DNA from 3 places in the Streptomyces sp. NPDC059695 genome. Region 1 is predicted to be linked to each of the others. Evidence: riboswitches for the same ligand, from Rfam matches in the RefSeq annotation. Region 1 holds a riboswitch; each other region holds the start of a gene.
What was found. A riboswitch is a leader RNA that binds a small molecule or an ion and turns the genes downstream of it on or off. The one in region 1 is predicted to bind S-adenosylmethionine.
Positions count from the first base shown of each region.

Region 1 (9,913 bases):
CCGTCGCGGACGCCGGGTCGCACTACATGACGGTGAAGCGCAACGGAGAAGTGATCAACACCATTCCGGTGACCACCGGCAAACCGGGCTTCTCCACCCGTAACGGCATCAAGGTGGTGCTCGGCAAGGAGTACTACGTCCGGATGCGGGGCACCAGCATCGGCATCGCGGAGGGCAGCTCCGACTCGTACGACCTGCCCGTGTACTACGCCACCCGGGTGACATGGAGCGGCGAGTACGTCCACGCCGCGCCGTGGTCCGTCGGCTCCCAGGGCGTCGAGAACGTCAGCCACGGCTGTGTCGGCATGTCGACGGGCAACGCGGCCTGGTTCTTCGAGACCGTCCGTCCCGGAGACGTCGTCCGCGTCGTCAACAGCTACGGCGACACGATGGACACCTTCGGCAACGGCTTCGGCGACTGGAACATGGAGTGGGACAAGTGGCGCCAGGGCAGCGCGCTGGTGGAGGCCGCCGGAAACCCCGTGGCCCCCACCGAGAAGGCCCGTCTGAGGCCCTCGATCTGACTAGGGCCCGTCGTCACCTTCCCGTCTGCCCCGCGACGCCTGGCACGCGCTCTCGCCGCACCGGGCGAAAGCCGAGTACGTCCAGTACGCGTGCTTCCACCCGGCGCGCCGAGAGCACGCACCAGACGCCGCGGGGCCGCCCTCCGGGCGACGACTGGAAGGTGACGACCGGCCCTAGCGCACGCGCCCCGGGCGGCTCACGCGTCGATCGACAGGCGCGAGCGCAGCAGGGACGCCAGGGACGCCGCGAACTCGACCGGTTCCACCGGAAGGGTGACCGCGGCGTCCGCGCGGCTCCAGGTGGCCAGCCAGGCGTCCTGGGGCCGCCCGATCAGCAGCAGCACCGGCGGGCAGCGGAAGACCTCGTCCTTGATCTGCCGGCAGACGCCCATGCCTCCGGCGGGCACCGCCTCGCCGTCGAGCACGCACACGTCGATCCCGCCCTCGTCCAGGCGCTTCAGCACCGCGGGCAGCGTGGCGCACTCCACGAACTCGACCGGGGGAACGTCGGTCGCGGGCCTGCGTCCGGCCGCGAGCCGCACCTGCGCGCGGGTGTTCGCGTCGTCGCTGTAGACCAGGACCGTGGCACTCGACTGCATCGTTCCTCCGTGGGGAAGTCCGTGGGAAGGTCGTCGACCGATGCGCCGGATGCTACTCCGGTCCACACTCCGTCAACACCCGTTCAGCACCTGTTCGAACGGCGTCCGGAGGCCCGGACACTGGGCCGTTCGGGCTGGACACGGCCCCCTGACACTCCGAACGGCACCCCCCGGAGTGAGGGCGGGATAAGCGACCGACATAATGTCGGTCGTGGCGACAGTAACGACAGTAGAAACAGGGCACGCGCACCCGTCGGTCAATCGACCGAACCTCACCAGCGTCGGAACCATCATTTGGTTGAGCTCCGAGCTGATGTTCTTCGCGGCCCTCTTCGCGATGTACTTCACCCTGCGATCGGTGACGGGTCCCGAGTTCTGGGCGGAACAGGCCTCGGCCTTGAACTTCCCCTTCTCGGCGACCAACACCACGATCCTGGTGCTCTCCTCCCTCACCTGCCAGCTCGGCGTCTTCGCCGCGGAGCGGGGCGATGTGAAGAAGCTCCGGACGTGGTTCATCATCACGTTCGTGATGGGTTCGATCTTCATCGGCGGCCAGGTGTTCGAGTACACCGAGCTGGTCAAGAAGGACGGCCTCTCGCTGTCCTCCGACCCGTACGGCTCGGTGTTCTACCTGACCACCGGCTTCCACGGCCTGCACGTGACGGGCGGTCTCATCGCCTTCCTGCTGGTCCTCGGCCGGACGTACGCCGCCAAGAGGTTCACCCACGAGCAGGCAACCGCCGCCATCGTCGTGTCCTACTACTGGCACTTCGTCGATGTCGTCTGGATCGGCCTCTTCGCCACGATCTACATGATCAAGTAATCGGCTCCGCCTCCACGGCGGACCGAGACATCCAGCAAGCATCGACGCAGAAGATCCTGACACCGGGGTAATCCGTGAAAAAGCTCTCCGCACGACGACGCCATCCGCTGGCGGCGGTCGTCGTCCTACTTCTCGCGCTGGCGGCCACGGGGGGGCTGTACGCCGCGTTCGCGCCCGCGGGCACGGCGAAGGCCGATGAAACCGCCCAGTCCCTCGCCATCGAGGAGGGCAAGAAGCTCTACTCCGTCGGCTGCGCCAGCTGCCACGGAACCGGCGGTCAGGGCACCACTGACGGCCCGTCCCTCGTCGGCGTCGGTTCGGCCGCGGTCGACTTCCAGGTCGGCACGGGCCGTATGCCGGCCCAGCAGCCGGGCGCCCAGGTCCCGAAGAAGAAGGTCATCTACTCGCAGGCTGAGATCGATCAGCTCGCGGCGTACGTCGCCTCTCTCGGTGCCGGTGCGATCACGCCGACCGAGGGCCAGTACAGCCCTGACGGTGCCGACATCGCCCGTGGTGGCGAACTGTTCCGCACCAACTGTGCCCAGTGCCACAACTTCACCGGCGAGGGTGGCGCGCTGACCTACGGCAAGTACGCCCCGAGCCTCGAAGGCGTGAGCCCGAAGCACCTCTACGAGGCCATGCAGACCGGCCCGCAGAACATGCCCTCCTTCCCCGACACGACCATGCCGGAGAAGGAGAAGAAGGACATCATCGCGTACGTTCAGGCCGTCAACAGCGACAAGGCCGACAACCCGGGCGGTCTCAAGCTCGGTGGCCTCGGCCCCGTCAGTGAGGGCCTGTTCGCCTGGGTCTTCGGTCTGGGTGCGCTGATCGCAGTTGCCATCTGGGTCGCGGCCCACACCGCTAAGGCCAAGAAGTCATGAGTAGCCAAGAGATTCCAGAAGAGAACCTGCCGGCAGGGCAGGACACCGCGCACGGCGCGGTGAAGGTCGCCGACGACCCGTTCGCCGACCCGGGCCTCCCGCCCCACAAGCCCCGCATCCAGGACATCGACGAGCGGGCCGCCCGTCGGTCCGAGCGCGCGGTCGCCTTCATGTTCACGCTGTCGATGCTGGCCACCGTCGGCTTCATCGCCTCGTACGTGATCTTCCCGGTCGACAAGATCGTGTACATCTGGCCGCTCGGCCGGGTGTCCGCGCTCAACTTCGCCCTGGGTCTGACCCTCGGTGCCGCCCTCTTCTTCATCGGCGCGGGCGCGGTCCACTGGGCCCGCACCCTGATGTCCGACGTCGAGGTCGCCGACGAGCGTCACCCGATGGCGGCGTCGCCCGAGGTCAAGGCCAAGGTCATGGCGGACTTCGCGGCCGGTGCCGCGGAGTCGGGCATGGGCCGCCGCAAGCTCATCCGCAACACGATGTTCGGCGCGCTGTCGCTCGTACCGCTCTCCGGCATCGTCCTGCTGCGTGACATGGGCCCGCTGCCCGAGAAGAAGCTCCGGGTCACCCTGTGGTCCAAGGGGCTCCAGCTCATCAACATGAACACGAACGAGCCGCTGCGTCCCGAGGACGTCGCGGTCGGCTCGCTGACCTTCGCGATGCCCGAGGGCCTCTCGGAGCACGACGAGCACTTCCAGACCGAGATCGCCAAGGCCGCCCTGATGATCGTCCGGATCCAGCCGGAGGACATCAAGGACAAGCGCGAGCTCGAGTGGTCCCACCAGGGCATCGTCGCGTTCTCGAAGATCTGCACCCACGTGGGCTGCCCGATCTCCCTGTACGAGCAGCAGACGCACCACGTGCTCTGCCCGTGCCACCAGTCCACCTTCGACCTCTCCGACGGCGCCCGCGTCATCTTCGGCCCGGCCGGTCACGCCCTCCCGCAGCTGCGGATCGGCGTGAACGACAAGGGCTTCCTGGAGGCGCTCGGCGACTTCGACGAGCCCGTCGGTCCTGCCTTCTGGGAGCGCGGATGAGCACCGTGACCGAAACGAAGAAAGCACCCGCCGGTGAGCGGGTCGCGGACTGGGCCGACGGCCGCCTGGGGATCTACACGCTGGCCAAGGCCAACATGCGGAAGATCTTCCCGGACCACTGGTCCTTCATGCTGGGCGAGGTCTGCCTCTACAGCTTCCTCATCATCATCCTGACGGGCGTCTATCTGACGATGTTCTTCCACCCGTCGATGAACGAGGTGGAGTACGTCGGACCGTACGTCCCGCTCCAGGGACAGCTGATGTCCGAGGCGTTCAACTCGACCATGCACATCTCCTTCGAGGTGCGCGGTGGTCTGCTCATCCGGCAGATCCACCACTGGGCGGCGCTGATCTTCCTCGCCGGCATGTTCGTGCACATGATGCGCGTGTTCTTCACCGGCGCGTTCCGCAAGCCGCGTGAGATCAACTGGCTGTTCGGCTTCCTGCTGTTCTTCCTGGGCATGTTCACCGGCTTCACCGGTTACTCGCTCCCGGACGACCTGCTCTCCGGCACCGGTGTCCGCTTCATGCAGGGCGCGATCCTGTCCGTGCCGGTCCTCGGCACGTACCTGTCGATGTTCCTGTTCGGCGGCGAGTTCCCCGGCGGCGACTTCGTCGCCCGGTTCTACTCGGCGCACGTGCTGCTGCTCCCCGGCATCATGCTGGGCCTCGTGGTCGCCCACCTCATCCTGGTGTTCGTCCACAAGCACACGCAGTTCGCCGGCCCCGGCCGGACGAACAACAACGTCGTCGGCATGCCGCTGCTGCCCGTGTACATGGCGAAGGCCGGAGGCTTCTTCTTCCTGGTCTTCGGCGTCATCGCGGTCATCGCGGCGATCGCCTCGATCAACCCGATCTGGGCCATCGGCCCGTACCGTCCGGACCAGGTGTCCACCGGCGCCCAGCCCGACTGGTACATGGGCTTCGCCGAGGGTCTGATCCGTGTCATGCCGGGCTGGGAGATCAACCTGTGGGGCCACACGCTGGTCCTCGGCGTGATGATCCCGCTGGCGATCTTCCCGGCGGTCCTCGCGGCCATCGCGGTCTACCCGTTCATCGAGTCGTGGATCACCGGCGACAAGCGCGAGCACCACATCGCGCAGCGCCCGCGCAACGCTCCGACGCGCACCGCCTTCGGTGTCGCCTGGATCACCGCGTACATGATCATGCTCGTGGGTGGTGGAAACGACCTCTGGGCGACCCACTTCCACCTGTCGCTGAACTCGATCACCTGGTTCGTGCGGATCTTCTTCTTCGCCGGTCCGGTCATCGCGTTCATCGCCACGAAGCGGATCTGCCTCGGCCTCCAGCGCCGCGACAAGGACAAGGTGCTGCACGGCCGCGAGTCGGGCATCATCAAGCGCCTGCCGCACGGTGAGTTCGTCGAGGTCCACGAGCCGCTCAGCCAGGGCGAGCTGCACCGCCTCACGGCGCACGAGCAGTACGACGCCGCGGAGCTTCCGCCGGCCGTCGACGAGAACGGCGTGGAGCGCAAGATCGGCCCCATGGAGAAGCTGCGGGTCAAGCTCAACAAGGGCTACTACGGCGACGACAGCCAGATCGCCAAGCCCACGGTCGAGGAGTACAAGGAGATCCAGAGCGGCCACGGCCACCACTGATCACCTGAACACCTGACCTGCTCGAGGTCGCCACGGCGAGAGCCCCGTCCATTCGATGGACGGGGCTCTTTGCCGTCCCCGGAGGTCGATAGGGTGGGACCGTATCCGTCACGTGATCACCAGGAGCTGCCATGAGCGCTGCGACCCCCGCTGGAGGACCTACCACGGCGGGCCGCTCCTGGCCCGTCCTGCTGAACGGCCTGCTCGACGGCAGGGACCTCTCCGCCGACGACACCGCCTGGGCGATGGACCTGATCATGAGCGGCGAGGCGACCGACGCGCAGATCGCCGGCTTCATGGTGGCGCTGCGCGCCAAGGGCGAGACCGTGCAGGAGATCACCGGCCTCGTCCGGACCATGTACGCGCACGCCAACGTGATCGAGGTGCCCGGCCCCGCCGTCGACATCGTCGGCACCGGCGGCGACGGCGCCAAGACGGTGAACATCTCCACCATGGCCTCGATCGTGGTCGCCGGCACGGGCGCCAAGGTCGTCAAGCACGGCAACCGGGCCGCGTCCTCCGCCTCCGGCTCCTCCGACGTCCTGGAGAAGCTCGGCATCAACCTCGACCTGACCCCGCGCCGGGTCGCCGAGGTCGCCGAGGAGGCCGGCATCACCATGTGCTTCGCCGTGAGGTTCCACCCCTCGCTGCGGCACGTCGCCGCGGCCCGCGGGCAGCTGGGCATCCGGACCACCTTCAACGTCCTCGGCCCGCTGACCAACCCGGCCAAGGTGCGGGCCCAGGCCGTCGGCGTCGCCGACCCGCGCATGGCGCCGGTCGTCGCCGGGGTCTTCGCCGAGCGCGGCAACTCCGCCCTCGTCTTCCGCGGCGACGACGGCCTCGACGAGCTGACCACCACCTCCACCTCCCGCGTCTGGGTGGTCAGGGACGGCGGCGTCACCGAGGAGCGGTTCGACCCGAGGGACGTCGGCATCGAGCTCGTCCCGCTGGAGGCCCTGCGCGGCGCCGACGCCTCGTACAACGCCGACGTGGCGCGCCGGCTGCTCGCGGGGGAGACCGGTCCGGTGCGGGACGCGGTCCTGCTCAACGCGGCGGCGGCGCTCACCGCTCTGGAGCCCGGCGCGGGCACCCTCGTGGAGCAACTGGGCGCGGGCATCGCGAAGGCGGCCGAGTCGATCGACTCCGGAGAGGCCCGCCGCACCCTGGAGCGGTGGATCGCCGCCAGCAACGCCTGAGCCCGTGTGAACGGCGCATGTCGTCCCCGTCCCGGATGCCGGGACGGGGTTGCGGCGCCGTGATCGCCTGGCATAGGTTCTGGAACAGGTCATGAGTGACAGCTGCAAGGCCCCGGCCGGCTGTCCGGCAACCCTCCGTCCGTGGCGGGGTGCCCCGGGTGAAGACCAGGTCGTACGGCAGAAGCCTGCGGCAAGCGCGGACCCCTGCGCGTCACCCTGGGGTCCTTGGTCCTCTAGGGAGCGTTGTCTCGTGAGCAAGCGAATGCGTTAGGGCCCTTCCGGCCCCTCTTCCCCTCTCCACCCGTATGTGGCGCGGCCCTTCGCGCGCTGCCGCCCTGCGGGCTCTTCACGCCTTTTCGCGCCCTTTTCCTGCCGGGAGATACCGCTATGTCCGCACGCCCGAACACCGCCACCGTCGACTCCGCCGCCGACTCCGCCGAGCCCTGCTGCGACGCCCCGCTGCCGGTCCTCGGCCGGGACGTCACCGTCCCGCTCGTCACCGGCGGCGAGGTGACCTACGCGGCGCTCGACTACGCGGCCAGCGCCCCGGCGCTCCAGCGGGTCTGGGACGACGTGGCCGCGTACGCCCCCTACTACGGCAGCGTGCACCGCGGCGCCGGCTACCTCTCCCAGCTCTCCACCGACCTCTTCGAGAACAGCCGCGCCACCGTCGCCGAGTTCCTCGACTGCCGCCCCGGCGACCAGGTCGTCTTCACCCGCTCCACCACCGACTCGCTGAACCTGCTCGCCGCCACGATCCCGGCCGGCTGCCAGGTCTTCGTCTTCGAGACCGAGCACCACGCCTCGCTGCTGCCCTGGCGGGACGCCCGCGTGACCTACCTCAACGCTCCGCGCACCCCGGAGCAGGCCGTCGCGACCCTGGAGCGCGCCCTCGCCGACCGCGACCCGTACGGCCCCGCCCTGGTCTGCGTCACCGGCGCCTCCAACGTCACCGGCGAGCTGTGGCCGGTGAAGGAGCTCGCCGCGGCCGCGCACGCGCACGGCGCCCGGATCGTGCTCGACGCCGCCCAGCTCGCCCCCCACCACCCGGTCTCCGTGCGCGAGCTCGACGTGGACTGGGTCGCCTTCTCCGGGCACAAGCTGTACGCGCCCTTCGGCTCCGGCGTCCTCGCCGGCCGCGCCGACTGGCTCCAGGATTCCGAGCCCTACCTCGCGGGCGGCGGCGCCTCCCGCAAGGTGGCCCGCCGGGCCGACGGTGGTGTGGACGTGGAGTGGCACACCACCGCGGCCCGGCACGAGGCGGGTTCGCCGAACGTCATCGGCGTCTACTCGATCGCCTCCGCCTGCAAGGCGCTCACCGGGGCCGGCTTCGACTCCCTCGTCGCCCGTGAGCGCCACCTGATCGACACCGTCCGCGCGGGCCTGGCCGAGGTGCCCGAGGTGCGGGTGCTCTCGCTCTTCGGCGACGACGCGCCCCGCGTGGGCGTCATCTCCTTCGTCGTGGAGGGCTGGAACAGCTCCCACTTCGCCGCCGCGCTCTCCGCCGAGTACGGCATCGGCGTCCGCGACGGCCTCTTCTGCGCCCACCCGCTGGTCCGCACGCTGCTCGGCAGCGACCCGCAGGACCCGGGTGAGTGCGGTGCGCCGGAAGCGGCCCCGGGGGAGCTGTCCCTCAACGCCATCCGGGTGAGCTTCGGCGCCGGTACGCCGGACGAGCACGTGGAGCGGTTCGTCGGCGCCGTGAAGGAGCTCGTCCGGGACGGCGCGCAGTGGAAGTACCGCACCGAGGACGGCCGCTGCGTCCCGGACCGCGGCTGATCGGTCACTCGTACGGGTGAAGGGGGCCTCCCGGTCGGGAGGCCCCCTTCGGGCGTGCCGGGGTGCGCGGCGTCAGGACTCCAGGCCGATGGCGAAGGCCGCCTCCAGGTCGTGCTGGGAGTACGTCCGGAACGCGACGTGCGTGTCCGTCGCCTCGACGCCGGGGATCTTGCTGATGCGGCCGGGGATGACGTCCGCGAGGTCGTCGTGGCGCGGGACCCGGACCATGGCGATCAGGTCGTACGTACCGGTGACCGAGAAGACCTCGCTGACGCTGTCGAGCGCGGCGATCGACTCGGCGATCTCGGGGATGCGGTCCACGCTGGTCTTGATGAGCACGATCGCGGTGATCACGGCTGGCTTTCTCCCTCGGTCGCCGCGGCTGGGGCTTTCACTCTATCCCCACCGCGGAAGCGTCCCCAGGCGTAGAGGAAGCCGACGGAGAAGCCCACCACGTGGGCCAGATAGGCGACGCCGGGTCCGGCGCCCGCCGCCCGCGCGGCCATCCACTGGAGCGTGAACCAGAAGATCAGCACGATCCAGGCGGGGAAGCGCAGCGGCAGGAAGAACAGGAAGGGGAAGAGGCTGGTGACCCGGGAGCGCGGGAAGAGGAAGAGGAACGCCCCGAGCACCGCGGAGATCGCCCCGGAGGCTCCGACCAGGGTCTGCTCGCTGTCCGCGTGCGCCACCGCGTACCCGAGCAGGGCGATGTAGCCGGTCCCCAGGTAGAAGAGGCAGAACTCGACGGGTCCCATGCGTTCCTCGGCCATCGCGCCGAAGACGTACAGGAAGAGCATGTTTCCCAGCAGGTGGAGCCAGCTGCCGTGGACGAAGAGCGCGGTCAGCGGGGTGAGCAGGGCGCGCGGATCGCCGTTCATCAGCTCGGCCGGGACGACGCCCCAGCGGCGGAAGTAGGCGCCCTGGGCGGCCAGCAGCTCGTCGCCCGTGCCGTGTCCGGGGCTCAGCCCGGAGACCGGGCTGATCACGAAGAGCAGGCAGCAGGCGGCGATCAGTGCGTACGTCACGGTGGGTCCGCCGCGGGTGCCCCGCCAGGCCCCGAGCGCCGCGCCTCGCCAGTCGATCATGGACAGATCATGGCGTACCGGGGCCGAAGTGGACAGAGTGCCTCGCCGTGCCCCGCCCTCCCCGCGAGGCCTTAGGGTTACGGGCACCACCGACCGCAGTTCGACGGCGCACCGCGGCCCCCGCACCTGGTACCACGCAACAGGAAGAAGGACGGCACCGATGACGACGGTTCCCCTGCCGACCGACGAGACCCGCTGGCGCTGCACGCTCTGCGGCAATCTGACCCGCTTCGACGTGACGCGCTCCTCCAAGGTCGTGGAGTACGTCCATCTGGACCTGGCCGGAGACCCGACGGTCGAGGAGCGGCAGGTGGTCAGTGAGACCATCGAGTCGGTCCGGTGCCGCTGGTGCAAC
Region 1 covers NZ_JBHWFF010000059.1:9,704-19,616, reverse strand. Annotated here, with positions in the region: gene ACFV2S_RS36690 (Ig-like domain-containing protein) at 1-524, shown strand, start outside; gene ACFV2S_RS36685 (hypothetical protein) at 722-1,123, opposite strand; gene ACFV2S_RS36680 (heme-copper oxidase subunit III) at 1,326-1,946, shown strand; gene ACFV2S_RS36675 (c-type cytochrome) at 2,021-2,830, shown strand; gene ACFV2S_RS36670 (Rieske 2Fe-2S domain-containing protein) at 2,827-3,879, shown strand; gene ACFV2S_RS36665 (cytochrome bc complex cytochrome b subunit) at 3,876-5,498, shown strand; gene trpD (anthranilate phosphoribosyltransferase) at 5,630-6,694, shown strand; SAM riboswitch class IV at 6,782-6,897, shown strand; gene ACFV2S_RS36655 (aminotransferase class V-fold PLP-dependent enzyme) at 7,082-8,473, shown strand; gene ACFV2S_RS36650 (Lrp/AsnC family transcriptional regulator) at 8,546-8,827, opposite strand; gene ACFV2S_RS36645 (rhomboid family intramembrane serine protease) at 8,824-9,558, opposite strand; gene ACFV2S_RS36640 (hypothetical protein) at 9,719-9,913, shown strand, end outside.

Region 2 (9,913 bases), on a different contig from region 1:
CAACTTCGTCTTCAGCGACGAGAACGTCCTGAAGTTCGCCGGCGACAACGACCTGCTGCCGGTCACCGTCTCCGCCTCCACCCGCATGGAGACCGACCCCGCCCACGCCAACCTGCGCGTCTTCCTCAAGGTCCTCCCCGACGCGCAGCTCCCGCCGGTCGGCAAGACGTCCTGGGCCAGGGTCAGCGAGAACGTCAAGCAGAACATCGGCAAGGCCGTCACCCCGAACGGCCGCCCCGCCGACGTCCTCGGCCGGATAGGCCGGGACGCGACGGCCGCCGAGAACGCGGAGTAATAGGTTGGTCGTATGACCGAAGAGGAGACGGCGGGCGACAGCGGGCTCGGTGAGCGGGAGCGGGATCTGCTCGCCGTCGAGCGCCGGTCCTGGCCCGGGCCCGGGGCCAAGGAGCGGGCCGTCCGCGAACGGCTCGGGCTCTCGCCGACCCGCTACTACCAGCTCCTCAACGCCCTCCTCGACGACCCGCGCGCCCTGGCCCACGACCCGGTGACCGTCAACCGGCTGCGCCGGGTCCGCGAGGAGAGGCAGCGCCGTCGGGAGGGGTGAGTCCTCCGGCCACGCTGACGTGGACCCCGTACGTCGGTAGGGTCGGGAGCATGGTCACCAGCCTCCCGCACCCGGCCACACCTGCCGGCCGCGACGGTCTGGCCGCGCTCCTCGCGCGGCCCGCGAAGGCCGTGGTCGCCCTCGACTTCGACGGCACCCTCGCCGAGATCGTCCCCGATCCCGAGCAGGCCCGCGCCCACCCCGGTGCCGTGGCCGCCCTCGCGGCCCTCGCCCCGCGGGTCGCCTCCGTCGCCGTCGTGACCGGCCGCCCCGCCGGGGTCGCCGTCCGCCACGGCGGCTTCGCCGGCGTCCCCGGCCTGGAGCACCTCGTCGTCCTCGGCCACTACGGCGCCGAACGCTGGGACGCCGTCACCGGCACCGTCAGGGCCGCCGCCCCGCACCCCGGCGTGGCCACCGTCCGCGCCGAGCTCCCCGGCTTCCTCGACCGGGCCGGGGCCTGGCCGGGCGTCTGGATCGAGGAGAAGGGCCGCGCGGTCGCCGTCCACACCCGCCGCGCCCTCGACCCCGAGGGCGCGTTCGAGGCGCTCAAGGGCCCGCTGGGCGATCTCGCGGTCGCCCACGGCCTCGTCCTGGAGCCCGGCCGCATGGTCCTGGAGCTGCGGCCGCCCGGCATGGACAAGGGCGTCGCGCTCGCGGAGTACGTACGGGAGGTGGACGCGGGGTCCGTGCTCTACGCGGGTGACGACCTGGGCGATCTGCCGGCCTTCGCGGCGGTGGAGAAGCTCCGCTCCGACGGCACCCCGGGCGTCCTGGTGTGCAGCGGCTCCAGCGAGGTCCCGGAGCTGGCCGGCCGCGCCGACCTGTCCGTGCAGGGCCCGGCGGGTGTGGTCGCGTTCCTGACGGAACTGGCGGAGGCGGTGAGGGAGGGCTGACGCCCCCCCTCGAGGTCTAGCGGAGCAGCAGGTCCACCACGCCCGTCAGGTCCTCCTCCCCGCGGCCCACGTCGAGCCGGCGGCGCATCAGCTCGAAGTACGGCGCGAGCAGCTCCGGGCTGACGCCCTGCCCCTCGGCGGTGGCCAGGAACGTCGGCGTGCCCGCCACCTGCATGGCGAGGTTCGACACCACGCCCCCGGTGTAGTCGCCCGACCGCAGCCGCGCGGCGGTCCCGTGGACGCCCCCGGACATGGCGGCCAGCCAGTCGGCGAGCAGCGGGGCGAAGGCGACGGGGTCGATGTCCTCCCGGCGGATCAGCGCGAAGGCGTGCGCGGCCCCGGCGAACATTCCGTACATGGCGCTGAGCAGGGCCACGTCGTGCAGGGCCGCGAAGCCCGCGTCCCCGCCGACGTACGTCGTGCCCGCCGGGACGGCCAGGGTCGCCCGGTGCCTCTCGAAGAGCTCCGGCGAGCCGCTGTAGAGGACGTACCCGCCGGCTTCCGGGACGCCGATCATCGGCGGGACGGCCATGATGCCGCCGTCCAGGTAGCGGGCGCCCCGCTCCTCGGCCCACGCGGCCCTGGCCCGGGCCTGGGCGGGTGTCGTGGTGGTGAGGTTGACGAGGTCCCTGCCGGTGAGGTCGACGCCGTCGAGGGCGGCGCCGACGGAGTCGTCGTCGAGGAGGCAGAGGACGACGAGGGTGTTCGCCGCGACGGCCGCGGCCGCGCTGTCGGCGCGCTTCGCGCCTCCGGCGGCGAGGGCGTCCGCGCGGGCCGGGGTGCGGTTCCAGACGGTGAGCGGGTGCCCGGCGGCGAGCCAGGTCCGGGCGAGGGCGGTGCCCATGGCGCCGAGTCCGAGGAGGGAGAGGGGGGAAGGCGTGTGCGCTGTCATGCCCACCAGGCTGCGCCGGGCCCCCGGCCTGCTCAAGTACCCACTTGGGAGTGGGTGGTTACCCTGAGGTGAGCGAACAGGTCAGGAGGGTGGGGCGGATGGCGACACTGAACCGGCCGGGGGACGGGGACGGCCACGTCTGCGGGATCGACACCGCGATGGAGGTCATCGGCGGCAAGTGGAAGGTGCTCATCCTGTGGGCGCTCCACGAGCGGTCGCACCGCCGCTTCGGCGAGCTGCGCCGGCTGGTCCCGGGCATCACGGAGAAGGTCCTCGCGTCCCACCTCCGCGAGCTGGAGGCGGACGGGATCGTCGACCGCGTCTCGTACGACGAGGTCCCGCCCCGCGTCGAGTACGCCCTGACGAAGGACGGCATCCGCCTCAACGACGCCCTCGAACCCCTCGCGGCCTGGGCCAGGACGCGGACCGGGACACCCCCTAGGCCGTTTCTTTCGGATCAGGCCGGATGAGGGAGCGTGCGTGCCAGGCGTCGCGAGCCCGGCAAGATCCGAAAGAGACGGCCTAGCCCCTGAGCGCGTCCAGCTGGTCCAGGAACCAGCGCTGCGGGGGGAGGGCGGTGGCGGCGGCCGCCAGGCGTTTCGTGCGGTCGGCGCGTTCCGCCGGGGGCATGGTCAGGGCCGTGTGGAGGGCCCGGGCCGTCTCCGACACGTCGAAGGGGTTCACCGTGAGGGCGTCCTCGTGGAGCTCCTCGTGGGCGCCCGCCTCCCGGGAGAGGACGAGGGCGCACCCGTTCTCCGAGACGACCGGTATCTCCTTGGCCACCAGGTTCATGCCGTCCCGCACCGGGTTCACCAGGGCCACGTCCGCCAGGCGGTAGGCGGCCAGGGAGCGGGTGAAGTCGTCCTCGACCGAGACGAGGACCGGCTGCCAGCCGGCCGTGCCGAACTCGGCGTTGATCTCCGCCGCGAGGTCCGAGACCGCCGTCGTGTAGGCGCGGTACGACTCCAGGTCCTGGCGCGAGGGGTACGCGGAGGCCAGGTGGACCACGCGGTCGCGCCACTCGGGGTGGGTGATGAGGAGCTCGCGGTAGGCCAGGAGGCCCCGCAGGATGTTCTTCGAGAGTTCCGTGCGGTCCACCCGGACGATCGTCTTCCGGCCGCCGGTCTCGTCCCGCAGCCGTGCCACGCGCTCGTCCACCTCCGGCCGGTGGGCCAGGGCCCTCAGCTCCTCGCCGTCCACGCCCAGGGGGTACGTCGCCACCCGGGTGCGGCCGAGGTCGCCCGCGCCGCCCTCGAAGGCCTCGGCCCACGCGCGGGTGTGGAAGCCGAGGCGGTCGGCGCCGAGCATGCCCCGGAGGAGTTCCCCGCGGATGTCGTCCGGGAGCATCCCCAGGTACGCGGGCGAGGCCCAGGGGGTGTGGGTGAAGTGGGCGATGCGCAGGTCCGGGCGGAGCTCCCGGAGCTGTCCCGGGACCAGGGCCAGGTGGTAGTCCTGGACCAGGACCGCCGCGCCCTGTGCCGCCTCCGCGGCGAGGGCCTCGGCGAAGGCCAGGTTGTAGGCGCGGTACGACGCCCAGAGGCGGCGGAACTCCGCGTCGAAGACCGGTTCGCGCGGGATGTCGTACAGGTGGTGGTGGAGGAACCACAGCACCGAGTTCGCGATGCCGTTGTACGCGTCCGCGTACACGGACGGATCGATGTCCAGCATCCGCACGCCCGGCTCGGCCGTCCCGCGCCGCACCGCCTCGCGGTCGCCCGCGCCGAGCGCCGCGCACACCCAGAGGCTCTCCCGCGCGTCGATGGTGCTCAGGGCCGACGCCAGGCCGCCGCCGCCCTTGCGGGCGTCGAGCGAGCCGTCCTCGCCGAGCGCGTACGAGACGGGGCCCCGGTTGGATGCCACGAGCACAGTAGCCATGTGGCGAACCTAGCCCGTCTCGTAAACGCTCAAACGTACGTATACGAGACGGGCCGATTCGGCCACGGGCAGTCATCGCAGGTCAGTCGCGTCGGCCGCGCATCGCCGCCTTCGCGACCAGGCCTGTCGCGGCCAGCGCCACCGCGAGCGCGCCGAGCAGCCAGAGGCGCTCGCCGTTGCTTCCCGTCTCGGCCATGGAGCCGGCGTGCCGGTCTCCCTGCGGGCCCGGGGCCGGGGGCGCGGGGGAGGGCGGGGACACCGGGTCGGTGGGCGGGGTGCCCGGTTCCGGGGAGGAGGTCTCCGGGTCCGGCTCGGGGTCCGGCGGGGTCGGGGTCGGGGGCGGGGTCGTCGGGGTCGGGGTCGTCGGGGTCGGGGTCGGCTTCCGGTTCTCCAGCGTCGGGGTCGCCGCGCAGGACGGGTCCCGGCCGCCGTCCGGGCAGTTCGAGCGCGGGGACCGCACGACCACGCCGCCGCGGAGCCGCCCGTCGCCCGTCGCCGGATCCCTGACCGTCACCGAGTAGGTGACCGTCGCCGTCCTCCCGGCCGGGAGGGTCCCCACGTATCCGATCCCCGGCTTCTCGTACGAGACCCTGCCGAGGTCCGTCCGCACGTCGCCGTTGTAGTCGGCGTCGTCCAGGATCCCGGTCAGGTCGTCGCCGAAGGTCGCGTCCGGGTGGTCGGTCCCGCCGGTGTTCTTCGCCGTGATCGTGTACGTGACGGTGTCGCCCGGCTCCACCGTGCGCGGGGTCGCCGTCTGGGTGATCTCCAGGTCGGGGACCGGCACCGAGAGGGCGAGCCCGGCCGGCACGTAGGTGTCGCCGCCGGTGGAGAAGGTGAGGTCCGCCGAGGTCGCGCCCGGCGGGACGGCGCCGGGCGGGACGTCGAAGGCCTTGGCGTCGACGCTCAGGTTGTCGCCGAGCCGCGGGGCGACCGCGCCGTCGGCCGCGCCGGCGAAGAAGTCGTCCGTGGTGCCGGTGCGGGCCTCGGTGACGCTCCTGCCGTCCACGAGGAACCGGTCGCCCGGCGTGTTCCGGTCGCCCTCGTACGCCGTCACGCTCGCGCGCACCGTGCCGGGGCCCCGCCGGAAGCCGTCCACGGTGATCGTGGTCGCGGGGGACGTGGAGCGCTGGAGGACGTGGCCGCCGTAGACGTGGACGCTGCGCCGCACGGGGGCCTTCACCGGGTCCGGGCCCGGGAACGCGTGGACGACCGTCAGGGACCAGCCCGCCACGCAGCCCTTGCCGCTCGGCGCCCACACGTGGCCGACCGCCACCCGCGCGTCCGTCCCCGAGACGCCCGCGAAGGCGGCGGTCACGTCGGACTCGCCCGTGTAGTAGTGCGGGCCGCCGGTGTCGGCCGGGTCGGCGACCATGCTGTCGATCGAGACCGGGGTCGCCGCCCCGGCCCCGACCCTGAGCACCGGGGCCGTCGTCGTCGGGTCGCCGGGGGACCGCCCGACGTCCGCGCCGGAGGGGTCGCAGCGCTGCAGCGGGGCGCCGCTCGGGCCCTTGTACGTGCCGTCGTTGCCGCCCCAGAAGAGGCGGGCGTACGCGACCCGGGCACCCGCAGGGATCCGCACGTGGCCGGTGCTGGAGCCGTATGCGGCGGTCCCGGTGCCGGCCGCGTCGATCCGCCGCATCACGAAGGTGTTGTTGTTGTCCGAGCCCTGGCCCGAGGCCGCCGCCGCGCAGCGCGCCGCCGGGCCGGCCGGGGCGTCCGGGCAGCCCATGACCGTGTTGCCGATCGTGGTGAAGTCGCCGTACAGCGACGCGTCGTACCGCCGGCCGAAGGGCTCGATCACGTCCGCGGCGGCCGGGGCGGCCGTCGCGCAGGCGAGCGAGCCCGCCGTGAGCCCGAGGGCCGCGAGCACCCTGCCCAGGTGATGGTGTCTGAAGCGCATAAAAGGGCAATTTATGCAAAACAGATCATCACGCGGCGTTACGCCACGCGGCGCTGCGCGTACTCCGTGACCTCGGCCATCGGCGGCCGCTCCTCGGTGTCCACCGCGTACGTCCGCGGCTCGAAGCCCTTCTCGCCCCGCTCGAACTGCGTCAGCCACGGCCGCACCAGATGGCCCCGCGAGAGCCGCAGCTGGGCCGTCCGGTAGATCGCCGCCGCCATCCGGCCCAGCGCGAGGCCGTCCTGGTGCCGGTGCTTGCGCACCCCCACGTCCACCTGGGCCAGCGCGTCCAGGCCCACCGTGTGCAGGGCGTCCACGAGCAGCCCCAGCTCCACTCCGTAACCGACCGGGAACGGCAGCCGTTCGAGCAGCGAGCGCCGCGCCGCGTACTCGCCGCCCAGCGGCTGCACGAAGCCGGCCAGCTGCGGCCAGTGCAGGTTGAGGAGCGGGCGGGCCACCAGTTCGGTGACGCGGCCGCCCTGACCGGGAGTCCTGCCGGAGGCGGGCCCGTCGAATTCAGGACCGAACGGGCGGTCGTACATCGCCTTCACGAGGTGCACGTCCGGGTCGGTGAGCAGCGGGCCCACGATCCCCGTCACGAAGTCCGCCGAGAAGTCCCGCAGGTCCGCGTCCACGAAGCACACGACGTCCCCGCTCGTCACCATCAGTGACCGCCAGAGCACCTCGCCCTTGCCGGGCACCGCCGGTATGCGGGGGAGTATCGCGTCCCGGGCGACCACCCGCGCGCCGGCCGCCGCCGCCACCTCCGCCGTGCGGTCCGTGGAGCCCGAGTCGATCACCACCAGCTCGTCGACGAGCGGCACCGCCTCCGACATCAGTTCGCGCCGGATCACGGAGACGATGTCGCCGACCGTCGCCTCCTCGTTCAGCGCGGGCAGGACGACGCTGACCGTCGTGTTCCGCTTGGCTGCGAGCACCCGGTCGAGCGGGCGGTCGGACACGGACCAGGACCGCCGGGCCAGCCAGCGCTCCACTTCCTCCAGCACGTGATCTCCATCTCGCGGTTCGGACGGCCGGTTCATGGTTCCGGGCCTTCGGTTACAGTCTTGAACAACGCGGATGCCCGATGCACGTCGGGGTGCCGACCGCGTCGGAGCGCAGGAACGAAAGTCCACCACGCTTCACAATCGAATACCGCTCATCCAGAGGGGCAGAGGGAAACGGCCCGTTGAAGCCCCGGCAACCCTCCAGTCGGTTCGTCTCGCCCACCCGTCTCCCGGCCACCACCCCTAGTGGTGTCCTGACGGACGCAGTTCTTTGCGCGAGGTCCCCGGCTAGGGAAGGTGCCAAATCCGTCTCATGGCGAAAAATTCGTCATGGGAAAGATGAGGAGAAAGGGCCTCGCCTCCATGGCTGTTCAGACCGTCGCACCCACCAACGTCGACCTCGGTCCCGCGTCCGGGCTCTCCTGTCGCGAATGCGGTGAAGTCTTCCCGCTCGGCCCGATCTTCGCCTGCGAGCTCTGCTTCGGACCGCTCGAAGTCGCGTACGACCTCCCCACCGGTGACCCCGAGGCACTGCGCAAGCAGATCGAGGCCGGCCCCGCCAACATCTGGCGCTACGCCCCGCTGCTGCCCGTCCCGGCCGACGTCGCCGAGAAGCCGAACCTGAACCCCGGCTGGACCAAGCTCGTCCAGGCCGACAACCTCGCCGCCGAGATCGGCGTCGCCCCCGGCAAGCTCTTCGTCAAGGACGACTCCGGCAACCCGACCCACTCCTTCAAGGACCGGGTCGTCGCCCAGGCGCTCGAAGCCGCCCGCGCCTTCGGCTTCACCACCCTCTCCTGCTCCTCCACCGGCAACCTGGCCGGCGCCGTCGGCGCCGCCGCCGCCCGCGCCGGCTTCCGCTCCTGCGTGTTCATCCCGCACGACCTGGAGCAGGGCAAGGTCGTCATGGCCGGTGTCTACGGCGGTGACCTCGTCGCCATCGAGGGCAACTACGACGACGTCAACCGCTTCTGCTCGGAGCTCATCGGCGACCCGCTCGGCGAGGGCTGGGGCTTCGTGAACGTCAACCTCCGCCCGTACTACGGCGAGGGCTCGAAGACGCTCGCGTACGAGATCTGCGAGCAGCTCGGCTGGGTCATCCCCGACCAGCTCGTCATCCCGATCGCCTCCGGCTCCCAGCTCACCAAGATCGACAAGGGTCTGCAGGAGCTCATCAAGCTGGGCCTCGTCGAGGACAAGCCGTACAAGATCTTCGGCGCCCAGGCCGAGGGCTGCTCCCCGGTCTCCGCCGCCTTCAAGGCCGGCCACGACGTGGTCCGCCCGCAGAAGCCGAACACGATCGCCAAGTCGCTGGCGATCGGCAACCCGGCCGACGGCCCGTACGTCCTCGACATCGCCCGCCGCACCGGCGGCGCCGTGGAGGACGTGAACGACGAGCAGGTCGTCGAGGCCATCAAGATCCTCGCCCGCACCGAGGGCATCTTCGCGGAGACCGCGGGCGGCGTGACCGTCGGCGTCACCAAGAAGCTCGTCGAGGCCGGTCTCATCGACCCGGACCTGACCACCGTCGTCCTCAACACGGGCGACGGACTCAAGACCCTGGACGCGGTGGCCGACACCTCTCAGGCGACCGTCACCATCCGCCCGAGCCTGGAGGCGTTCCGCGACGCCGGCCTGGCCGTCTGAGTCCGTCCGCCTCCTGGCCCACCGAAAGGTTCCGCAGTCATGGCCGTGAACGTCCGCATCCCCACCATCCTCCGCACCTACACGGGCGGTCAGTCCGAGGTCCAGGCCGAGGGCGCGACCCTCGCCGAGGTCATCGCGGACCTGGAGAAGAACCACACGGGCATCGCCGCCCGCGTCCTGGACGACCAGGGCAAGCTGCGCCGCTTCGTCAACGTCTACGTCAACGACGACGACGTGCGCTTCGAGCAGGGCCTGGAGACGGCCACCCCGGCCGGCGCGGGCGTCTCGATCATCCCGGCCGTCGCCGGCGGCTGCTGAGCCGCACCGGCTGTCCCGTCTTTCTCGAATTGCCCCTTCCGCGTCAATAAGCGGAAGGGGCAATTCTGCATGGTTGAGCGCGGTAGAGTTGGGGAAGTCACCTCCGCTGCTCATGCCGGGCGCATATGAGAATGCGTCCCCGCACGACAAGAAGCAGCCAAAGTGCCTGCGCGTTGTGTACGTTCTGCGCGCTTTGCCGGGCCCGACTTGCCCCGTAATTCCGGGGATTCTCCCCAATTCCCCTTTCCGGGACGCCCAGAATTCTCGGTCGAATGACCTGTTGCAGAGGGCAGTTGGGCAGATACATTCAGCGGCGGTCGACGCGTTCCGGCGCAGGGTCTGACCCGGGTCCGCGAGGTGCGGTCCCGCGCAAGGGCCAGTAATAGGGGAGTTAGGCATGGCTCAGGGCACCGTCAAGTGGTTCAACGCGGAGAAGGGCTACGGCTTCATCGCGGTAGACGGTGGTGCGGATGTTTTCGTCCACTACAGCGCGATCCAGATGGATGGCTACCGCAGCCTCGAAGAGGGCCAGCGGGTCGAGTTCGAGATCTCGCAGGGCCAGAAGGGTCCGCAGGCGGACATGGTCAAGCTCGCCGTCTGAGCGCGGCGCGATCGGCCACCGACGCAACGCCGTCGAGGGGTCCGCATCCCTGAGGGGATGCGGACCCCTCGTGCGTTCCCGAACCTCGCCGGAGAGGTGCCCGATCCACGAGAGTCGCTTGCACTCGCATGGGTCGAGTGCTAATCATTGGCGTTAGCACTCGGAAGGTGAGAGTGCTTACGAGGATCGGGCAGACGAGGCCCGCGGCCAGGTGG
Region 2 covers NZ_JBHWFF010000035.1:23,446-33,358, forward strand. Annotated here, with positions in the region: gene ACFV2S_RS31485 (extracellular solute-binding protein) at 1-295, shown strand, start outside; gene ACFV2S_RS31490 (DUF3263 domain-containing protein) at 308-565, shown strand; gene otsB (trehalose-phosphatase) at 616-1,458, shown strand; gene ACFV2S_RS31500 (NAD(P)-dependent oxidoreductase) at 1,475-2,350, opposite strand; gene ACFV2S_RS31505 (winged helix-turn-helix transcriptional regulator) at 2,449-2,820, shown strand; gene ACFV2S_RS31510 (trehalose-6-phosphate synthase) at 2,873-4,225, opposite strand; gene ACFV2S_RS31515 (hypothetical protein) at 4,308-6,125, opposite strand; gene ACFV2S_RS31520 (glucosyl-3-phosphoglycerate synthase) at 6,164-7,132, opposite strand; SAM riboswitch class I at 7,282-7,478, shown strand; gene thrC (threonine synthase) at 7,472-8,779, shown strand; gene ACFV2S_RS31530 (MoaD/ThiS family protein) at 8,819-9,097, shown strand; gene ACFV2S_RS31535 (cold-shock protein) at 9,495-9,698, shown strand.
Region 2: it holds a riboswitch for S-adenosylmethionine, as region 1 does, so the genes downstream of both, thrC (threonine synthase) here and ACFV2S_RS36655 (aminotransferase class V-fold PLP-dependent enzyme) in region 1, are expected to answer to the same signal.

Region 3 (9,913 bases), on a different contig from region 1:
GGCGCTGATCGGGCAGGGGCTCCCGAACCGGGCGATCGCCGAGCGGCTCTTCGTCAGCGAGGCCACGGTCAAGACGCACATCAACAACCTGTTCGCCAAGGCCGGCATCCGGGACCGCGCCGAGGCGGTGCGGCGGGCGATCGCCGCCGGCCTGGCGTGAGGCCGGACCCTCCGATCAGTTCAGCAGCTGGCCGAGGCGCTCCAGGTCGTCGTGCGCGGACTCCTGTTCCTCCGGAGTGAGGGGGACCGCGGTGGCGGCGGCGAGCGCGGACGTCGCGGTGTCCTTCTCGCCGAGGCGCGCGGCGACATCGGCCCGCAGGACGAGAAGACGCAGCAGTTGTACGGGCGCGGGCCGCTCGTCCCGAAGGCGCAGCGCCCGGTCGATGATCTTCGCGGCGGCCGCCGGGTCCTCCTTGGAGTCCGCGAGGAGGGATGCGTGGTGCAGGGCCCGGGCGAAGGTCTCCTCGGGGGCCGGCCGGTGGTGCTGGTCGTCGCTCGTCCGCTGCCCGAAGCGGATGCAGTTGCCGCCCGGGTCGGTCATGAGGAACTGGCGCACGCCGTGTGACGTGTTCTTCAGCGGCCCGATCCGTGGCAGCCCGCGGTTCGGCACTCTCCCGTACGCCGCCTTCAGGCCGGCCCGGAAGTTCGCGTACAGCCCGTCGACGTCATCGGTCTGGACGATGCACGTGCTGAACGACCCGGCCGGCTCGTACCGCTTCATGCCGAAGAAGTGCAGGTGTATGCCTCCGCGCTGGACGGCCAGGTAGGGACTGGGGCTCGCCTGTTGGAAGGTCACCTCGAACCCGAGGGTCGTGTAGAAGTCGCGAACGGGCTGGATCGTCCGGCACGGCAGGATCGGAATGGTCTTCTCACCCATGCAGACCACTCTAGTCAAGATTGACTAGAGAAGGCATCACGCGTCTCGGGACCTGATCCCGTCGCACGCGATGTGCAGATGGCGCGGCCCGCGCAGTACGGCGTTCTGGCGGTACGGGGGCGGGTCGTCGAGCAGACGGGGGTTCTCCAGCCTCCGGGCCAGCTCCGACAGGGCGAGCTGGGCCTCCAGCCGGGCGAGCGGTGCGCCGAAGCAGCTGTGGATGCCGCTGCCCAGGCCGAGGTGCTGGATGTCCGGGCGGTCCGGGTCGAAGCGGTCCGGGTTCTCGAAGCGCTGGGGGTCGCGGTTGCCGGACGCCAGGACCAGCCAGAGGGTCGAGCCCTTGGGAATGGTGACGCCCCGGACGTCGACGTCGGCGAGGGTGGTGCGACCCGGGAGCAGCTGCACCGGCGGCTCGAAGCGGAGCAGTTCCTCGACGATCGGGACGGCCAGGCGCGGTTCGGTCTTCAGGCGCTGGAGGACGTCGGGATGACGCAGCAGGGTCAGCATCCCGTTGGTGATGAGGTTGACCGTGGTCTCGTGGCCCGCGATCAGGAGCAGTGCCGCCGTGCTGAGCAGCTCCATCGTGGTCATGGGACCGTCCGGCCCCTTGGCCGTCGCGAGCTGGGAGAGCATGTCGTCCCCGGGGTTCTTCCGGCGCTCCTCGATGAGGCCCGCCAGGTACATGCCCAGCTCCATCCGGGCCTCGTGCGCGCCCTTGCCCCGCTCGGCCGGGTCGGCGTCCGGGTCGGGGTCGAGGCTGGCGGCGAGGGTGTCCGCCCAGGTGTGGAAGCGTGCCTCGTCCTCGCGCGGCACTCCGAGCAGTCTGCAGATCACCGTCACGGGAAACGGGTAGGAGAACTCCTCCACCAGGTCGATCCGGCCCGGGTCGGCGAGACCGTCGATGAGGCCGTCGACGATGGCGTGGAGCTCCGGGCGCATTCCGTCGACCCGGCGGGGGGAGTGCGGCGGGCCGAAGTGCCGGTTCGTCATGCGCCGCATGCGGTCGTGTTCGGGCGGGTCGAGCCGGAGGAAGCTCGGCGGCAGGGCGCTCTCCTCGGGGGACGACTCCGCCAGCGGGTCGGCGCCGGAGGCCTGGTTGCGGGCGTCGGAGCTGATCCGGGGATCGTGGAGGAGGCTGCGGATCTCGTAGTAGGTGCTGATCACGTACGGCCCGTCGGCCTCGTGATGGACCGGGGTCTTCCGCAGCTCCTCGTAGACCGGGTACGGGTCGGCCCGGTTGGCGTAGTCCAGGATCTGGTGCAGCAGGGTGGGCGTCATGGCAGGTCCTTGTGGCCGTGCGGATCAGTGCGCGGGGGTGAACGTGATGCGGCGGTCGGCCGGCGAGTATCCGCTGAGGGTCACGGTGGGGCCGTGGCTGGGGACCGAGGGGTCCGGGAAGTCCGCGTCCATCGGGCGCTGTCCGTCCGCGTGCCGGTCGACCGTGGGGAACTGCGGCGGGAACGGCGCGGTCTTCTCGATGAGTTCCTTGTAGAACGGCAGCCATCGCCCCTGGTCGAAGGAGACGGCGCCGATGACGCGCCCCTGGTATCCGTAGACGCCGACGAACCGGCGGCTGTCCAGGGAGCCCTGCGTGATCAGGATCTCCGTCGCCATCGACGGCACGCCGACCGACTTGATGTTGACGCCGAACTGGGAGGACCAGAAGGCCGGCACGTCCATGTGCGGCAGGCGGTCGATGCTCGCGCTGAGCATGTTGTGCGCCGCGATCTCGGCCTGCGCGACGGCGTTGCCCCAGTGCTCCAGCGACAGGAACTGGTACCCGAAGAGGGGGTGGGGGCTGCGGGCGACGTCGCCCGCGGCGTAGATGTCGTCGGTGACGATGCCGCGGATGTCGAAGGCCCGGCACCCGGCGTCGCAGGCGATGCCGCGGGGTCCGGCGCCGAGCCCTGATCCGTACAGCCATTCGGTGTTGCGGAGGGCTCCGAGCGAGACGACCACCACGTCGGTCTCGACGGTGGAGCCGTCGGACAGATGCGCGGCGCGCACCCGTCCCGAGGCGTCTCCCTCCAGAGCGGTGACCATGACCCCGCAGCGCAGGTCCACACCGTGCTCGCGCTGGAGGCCGTCGGCCACCGCGGCGACCACCCCGCCGAGCGCGCCGACCAGGGGCGCCGCTCCGCGCTCGGCGACGGTGACGGGGATGCCTCGTTCGCGGCAGGCGGAGGCGACCTCCGAGCCGGCGAACCCTCCCCCGATGACGAGGACCCGCCGGGGTCCCTCGTCGAGCCGCCGGGCGAGCGCGGCGCCGTGGGCGCGCGTGCGCAGCACGAAGACGCCGTCGAGTTCCGCCTCCTCCTCGCGCGGCCACGGCCGTGCCCGGACACCCGTGGCGATCAGCAGCCGGTCGTACGGCACCTCGTCGCCGTCGGCCAGCCGCACCGTCCTCGCGGCCATGTCCAGGGCCGTGGCGGGAACGCCGAGCCGCCAGGTGGCGTCGACGGACCGGAGCCGGGGCAGAGCGGTCCGATCGGCGCGCGCCCTGCCCAGCAGGACGCCCTTGGACAGCGGGGGCCGGTCGTACGGCTCGCAGGGCTCGTCGCCGATCATGGTCAGCGATCCCGTGAAGCCCTTGGCGCGCAGGGTCTCGGCGGCCCGCAGGCCGGCCAGCGAGGCGCCGACGACGACGATGCGGCCCTCGCGTCTGAGCTGCTCCAGGGCTCCGTCACCGAGCACCGGGCACCGCCTCGGCCGGCTCGTCCACGTCATCGACGAGGATGGCCTGTACGGGGCAGGCCGCGGCGGCCTGGGCCAGCTTCTCGCGCAGGGCCTCGTCGGCGTCGGGGTCGTACAGCAGCGCCTCGTCGCCGTGCATGGTGAAGATCTCGGGAGCGAGGAACGCGCACTGCGCGTACCCCTGGCAGCGGTTCAGATCGACGGCAATGCTCACCACGGGATCGGTCCTCTCCAATGACCGGTATGCCCCCTGCGCCCACTCTCGTCGGCCGGGGGGTCCCCGGCGATGGGGAGCGGACCGATCGAGTGAGCCGTCCGGCCGGGTCAGGCCGAGGCGGCCGGGCGTGCCGCGGCGGACTCGCGGCCCCCCAGGATGTTCAGGCTGAGGACCAGGACCCAGGCCGGGAAGACCAGCTCCGACCAGGGCAGGCTCGCTCCCACCACGAGCAGCGTCAGACCCGCCAGGTAGCCGACGACGGCCAGCGGGCGCGGGAGGACGCCGAGCCGGTGGCCGATGGTCGAGGTCGTGATGACGAACACCGCCGCCATCCGCATGGCGTAGGTGGTCAGCAGCGCGTAGGCGACGTCGCGGCCGAAGGAGGAGCCCTGACCGCCCTCGTCGATCACGCTCCAGGCCGCCGCGGCGGCGCCGAACAGCGTGGCGACGAAGACCAGACCGCTGCCGAGGAAGACCGTGGAGACGAACTTGTCCTCGCGGTCGCCTCCCTGCTCACGCAGGGCGCCCATGAACCAGAGGAACGCGATCCCGGCGAACGGAATCAGTTCCAGCGCCGTCCGCACGGCGCTCCGCTGCCCCGCGTCCACGGTCGCTCCGGCCGCGTCGACTCCGCTCGGCAGGGCGATGCGCACCAGGACGATCGCCGTGGCCGTCAGGATCGCGAACACCACTCCCGCGACCCCGGCGGCCCAGCGCGTCGCGAGGCGCTTGTCCTTCCGCTCCATGCTCTCCCACTTCCTGCCTGCGCTTCCTTCGTCCAGACACCCGTGGTCGCGGGGCGCGCGCCACCGGAATCACCCGAGTGGAGCGCTCGGTGCGCCATACAGTCCATGGCGGGGCGGGGCGCGTGGGTTCTGCCGGATCCGTCAGCCGGTCACCGTGATCTGCTGGGCCGGGTCGGTGGTGTCGGTGAGCTGGTAGGTCGCGCTGAAGGTCGCGGACTGGTTGCCGGTCGGGCAGAGGAAGCCGCCCGTGGCCGTCGCGGGAACGGGGGCGTCGGCGATGGCCAGCCGGGACGGGGTGCCGTTGGTCCAGGTCCCGTTGACGGCGGTCGGTCCGGCCGGTGAGGCGGTGATGGTGCAGCTGGCGAGGCCGCTGGTCTTGATGAGGACGCCGCCCTTGGGGATGGTGAAGCCGCCGGTGGCGGGGGCGCCGTTCTGGAGGGTGAGGGTCCAGGGGCCGTTGGCGGCGTTGCTCGTGATGGTCACGTTCACGCCGAAGATGCTGGTCGTGCAGCCGCTGAAGCCGGGCGGGTTGACGGGGACGGAGACGGGGCCCGCCGCGTTGTGGTTGCCGGGGGCGGCGGGGACGGCGTTGTTGGCTCCGCTCGCCGGTACGGAGGCGGAGACGGTGCAGGTCATCGTGGTCGACCCGGCGACGAAGGTGGCCTTGCCCGTGAGCTTGGCGGCGAAGGAGTGACCGGCCGGCAGGACGGTGGTCGAGGCGGCCTGGGTGCCGCCTGCCCCGAAGGCGAGGGCTCCGGCGGCGGCGAGGCCGGTGAGGGAGACGAGCAGCTTGGTCATGAGTTCTCCTCGGTGATCGACGGTGGGGTGCGAGGAGGTGCGGGTCGTCGCACGGTGCGGTGCGCGGGGTGCCTGCGCGTGAGGTACGTACGCGTGGTGCGTGGGGGAACCGCGCAAAGTGACTTGAGAGTAGAACCGGTCGGTAGGGGTCCCCAAGGAAGAATCGCGCCACTCCTGACGATCCGTCAGCAAGGTTGACGCGACGGGGCGCTTGACACCGGAGCGGCCGGATCTGGGAAGCGCCGCGGCAGCCGCACGGCCGGACCGGATCGGCGGGGCGCCACTCCCGGCCGGGAGGCCGCTGGCAGGCCGCCCTGGGCGTCTTGTATCGTTCTCCGCGAATCATCCAGAGGGGTGGAGGGACCGGCCCTACGAAGCCCCGGCAACTCCCCGTTCGACTCGGCGCTCCCTGTTCGCGCCGCGCCGCCGGGATCAGTGCCAACTCCGGCCCGCGCCAACGTGGCGCGGGAAAAGATGAGGAGACACGGTGCTCTCTGTGCTGTCCTTCGCCCTGGCCCTGCCCGCCCCGGGCCTCCCGCGTACCCGTCTCGTGATCGCCGCGGCGTATCGGCCGACCTCGTCGACCCTTCCCCGCTGAGCATCCCCTCCCTCCCTGCGTGAGATCGCCGCGAGCCTTCGCGCGCGAACCGAGACTGGAGTACCTCTTTTCATGGACATTCCGGATATTTCCAGTGGTGTCGGCGTGCTGGACAAGGCCGCGGTGATCCTCGGTGCGCTCGCGGCGGGCCCGGCCACCCTGGCCGGGCTGGTCTCCGCCACCGGCCTGTCGCGCCCCACGGCCCATCGACTCGCCCTCGCACTCGAACGCCACCGTCTGGTCGCCAGGGACCTGCAGGGCCGCTTCGTCCTCGGCCCGCGGCTCGGCGAGCTCTCGGCCGCCGCGGACGAGGACAGCCTGCTGACCGCGGCCGGTCCGGTCCTCATCTCCCTCAGGGACGCGACCGGCGAGAGCGCCCAGCTCTACCGCCGCCAGGGCGAGGTGCGCGTCTGCGTCGCCGCCGCCGAGCGGACCTCCGGACTGCGCGACATCGTGCCGGTCGGGTCCACGCTCCCCATGAAGGTCGGCTCCGCCGCCCAGGTCCTGCTCGCCTGGGAGGAACCCGAGCGCTTCTACCAGGGCCTGCAGGGTGCCCGCTTCACGGCCACGGCGCTGAGCGGCGTACGACGCCGGGGCTGGGCCCAGTCGATCGGTGAGCGCGAGCCCGGCATGGCCTCCGTCTCCGCCCCGGTCCGTGGCCCCTCCGACCGTGTCGTGGCCGCCGTCACGGTCACCGGACCGATCCAGCGCCTCACCCGGCAGCCCGGCGCCCGGCTCGCGAAGGCCGCCGTCGCCGCGGCCGACCGCCTCACCGCGGTCGTCTCCCACGCATGACCACGACGGAGCCTGGGGGCCGACCCTCCCCCGGACCGGCGCCGCCGGAGGACAATCGGGTCGACAGCGCCCCTTGCACCGGGCAGAGTTGCGGGCCGTGACAAGCAGTGAGCTGTGGACCCGTGAGACCGCCGAACGCTACGACGCCGGGGAGACCGAGATGTCCTCGGCCGCCGTCCTCGGACCGACCCTCTCGTTCCTCGCCGACCTCGCCGGAGACGGCCGGGCCCTGGAGTTCGCCATCGGAACCGGACGCGTGGGCGTCCCGCTCCGGGAGCGCGGCGTGCCGGTGACCGGCATCGAACTCTCCGAGCCCATGGCCGCCGTCCTACGGCGCAAGGTCGACGCCGGAGCGCTCCCGGTGACCATCGGGGACATGGCCACCACCGTCGTCCCAGGGGAGTTCTCCCTGGTCTACCTCGTCTACAACACCATCACCAACCTGCTCACACAGGACGAGCAGGTCGAGTGCTTCCGCAACGCCGCCCGTCACCTGGCACCCGGTGGCCGATTCGTCATCGAACTGGGGGTGCCGCCCTTGCGGTTCCTTCCTCCGGGCCAGGTCGCGGTGCCGTTCGACGTCTCCGAGCGGCATCTCGGCTTCGACACCTTCGACCTGGTCGGGCAGATCCTCGTCTCGCACCACTTCACGAGCGACGGCACGGACGGGCGGTACCGCAGGGACAGCTCCCGGCACCGGTACGCCTGGCCCGCGGAGCTCGACCTGATGGCGCGGATCGCCGGACTGGAGCTGGAGCGTCGCGTCGCCGACTGGGACGGGACCCCGTTCGCGCAGGACTCCACGAAACACATCTCCGTATGGCGCAAGCCCGCCTGAGGGCCGCGTGCGGCCGAGGGTCGGGGCACGGATCATGCACGGGTCACCGACCGGCTCCGGAAGGGAGCGGAGGCGTCACCCAGCGGATCGCCGTCGTGACCGCCCGCCCGCCGGGCCGCGCGAAGCGGAGGAGGATCCGGATCCGGCGGGGCACGGGCACCAGGTCCTGAGCCCACGACGGCAGGAGGTCCACCGCCGCTGCCGCGAGGAGGAGGTACGGCAGGCGCGCCGGCCAGGGCAGGGGCGGTGACACGAGCAGGTACCGGGCAGTCGCCGACGACTCGTCCGTCGCCTCCAGCTCCCGGCGACGGCCGCCGAGCGCCACGACGAGGTCGGCGCGGGTCCGCGGCGGATCGGGGACGCCCAGACGCACGGCGACCGACGCCATGTCCTCGACGTACGCGTCCTGTTGGCCGCCCGTCAGCGGACACAGACCGTAGCGCCGGTGGGCCTCCAGGAAGCAGTACGTCTCGGCCATGTGGACCCAGGACAGCAACGCCGGATCGGACGCACGGTAGGGCGCTCCGCCCGCCGCGCGCCCCGTCACCCGCGCGTGCACCGCGCGCACCCGCCCCACCGCCCGCTCGGCGTCCCGCTCCGTGCCGAAGGTGGTCTCGGCCAGGAAGGTGCTGGTCCGCTGCAGGCGCCCCCAGGGGTCGCCGCGGAATCCCGAGTGCGCCCAGACGGCCGCCATGGCGACGGGGTGCAGGGACTGGAGGAGAAGCGCGGCGAGGCCTCCGACGTACATCGAGGCATCGGCGTGCACGGTGCGCACGGGCCTGTCCGGGGCGAACCAGCGCGGCCCCGGGGTGCCATGGATCCGGGCACGCTTCCGATGCGCCTCCGGTCCGGCCACGCGCCGCAGGAGCGCGTCGCCCGCCTTCCTCCGCAGCCTTCCGACCAGGGGCACCGCGATCGCACTCCTCTCCTGGGCCTGCCGGGCGGCACACCGCGTCGTCGTCGTGTCACCGCACGCACGTCAGCGACCGGAGCTGGGGCCGGTCCCCCGCGAACATGCCACACTAGGACAAAGGTGCCACACGCGGCCGTTCTCGGAATCCGCGCACCGTTCCCTCCACGGTGTCTTCCGCGTCGAACCCTTGCGAAGTGCACAGCGAGCCTCACGGCTTCCGGCAATCGCCGCGCGAGTCGGAACGGCGCTCACACGCCGGCTGTCGCCGCGCTGTCCCCTTCCGGCTCGTTCGAAGGAGGAGTGTTTCATGACCACGACCATGAGAGTCCGCCGGCTGGTGGCGGGTGCCGCCGCGTCCGGCCTGTTGGCAGGTGGTGCCGCGCTCGGCATGGCCGGCTCGGCAGCGGCCGCTCCCGCCCCGTCGTCCGTCGCCACGTCCGTGGTGACCGACAACCACGGCGACCAGCACAAGCGACACGACCACCACGACCGGTGCGAGTGGAAGAAGGGGCACTGGGAGAAGAAGTGGGTCCCGGGCCACTGGGAGAAGAAGCAGTCCAACCATGACTCCTGGCGCCAGGGCCATCACGACGACCACGGGATGGGCGACCACGGGAAGGGCCAGCACGGGAAGTGGGTCTACGTTCCCGGGCACTGGGAGAAGGTGTGGGTGAAGGCCCACTGGGACTGCCACCAGCGGTGAGACTCGGCACATGACGTAAAGGGGTCGACCGCTCCGCCCCCGTGCGCCTCCATGGACGCAGCCCTTTCCCGAGCCGGCGACATGGAGGGGTTCGGGGCGCGCACAATACGGGGGTGCAGAGTTGGACGCCGCCGGAGCGCGGACCTTTCGTCGGACGGGACCATGAACTCGAGGCGCTGAGCGCCCGGTTGGAGCGGCACAGACTGGTGACGCTGGCCGGGGCCGGCGGAATCGGGAAGTCCCGCCTCGCGGCGCGCACCGTGCGTCTCCTCCCGCCCGACGCCTTCGAGAGCGTGCACTGGGTCCCCCTGTGGTCGCTGGGCGGCGGGACTCTCCTCGTCCCGCTGGTGGCCGACGCGTGCGGCCTGTCCGACCACTCGGCACGCGACCCCCTCGACGCGCTGGCCACCTGGCTCGGAACACGCCGCGTACTGCTCGTCCTCGACTCCTGCGAGCACCTGGTCGTCGCGTGCAGGGAGCTGGTGGAGACACTACTCGCACGCTGCCCCGGGCTCGTGGTGCTCGCCACCAGCCGGGAGCCGCTGGGCGGCGCCGGCGAGACCCTCTTCCCTCTGGGGCCCCTCTCGCTGGACTCGGACGCCATGGACCTGTTCGCCGCGCGCGCCGCGGCCGTGGGGGTGACCTGGGAGAGCCCCGAGGACCGGCTGGCCGCGAGCGAGGTGTGCCACTGGCTGGAGGGCATTCCGCTGGCCCTGGAGCTGGCCGCCGCACAA
Region 3 covers NZ_JBHWFF010000006.1:222,878-232,790, reverse strand. Annotated here, with positions in the region: gene ACFV2S_RS10510 (response regulator) at 1-160, shown strand, start outside; gene ACFV2S_RS10505 (bleomycin resistance protein) at 176-877, opposite strand; gene ACFV2S_RS10500 (cytochrome P450) at 914-2,155, opposite strand; gene ACFV2S_RS10495 (NAD(P)/FAD-dependent oxidoreductase) at 2,180-3,604, opposite strand; gene ACFV2S_RS10490 (ferredoxin) at 3,561-3,785, opposite strand; gene ACFV2S_RS10485 (hypothetical protein) at 3,896-4,534, opposite strand; gene ACFV2S_RS10480 (hypothetical protein) at 4,676-5,332, opposite strand; SAM riboswitch class I at 5,672-5,813, shown strand; gene ACFV2S_RS10475 (IclR family transcriptional regulator) at 6,003-6,725, shown strand; gene ACFV2S_RS10470 (class I SAM-dependent DNA methyltransferase) at 6,823-7,563, shown strand; gene ACFV2S_RS10465 (oxygenase MpaB family protein) at 7,607-8,473, opposite strand; gene ACFV2S_RS10460 (hypothetical protein) at 8,784-9,179, shown strand; gene ACFV2S_RS10455 (ATP-binding protein) at 9,293-9,913, shown strand, end outside.
Region 3: it holds a riboswitch for S-adenosylmethionine, as region 1 does, so the genes downstream of both, ACFV2S_RS10475 (IclR family transcriptional regulator) here and ACFV2S_RS36655 (aminotransferase class V-fold PLP-dependent enzyme) in region 1, are expected to answer to the same signal.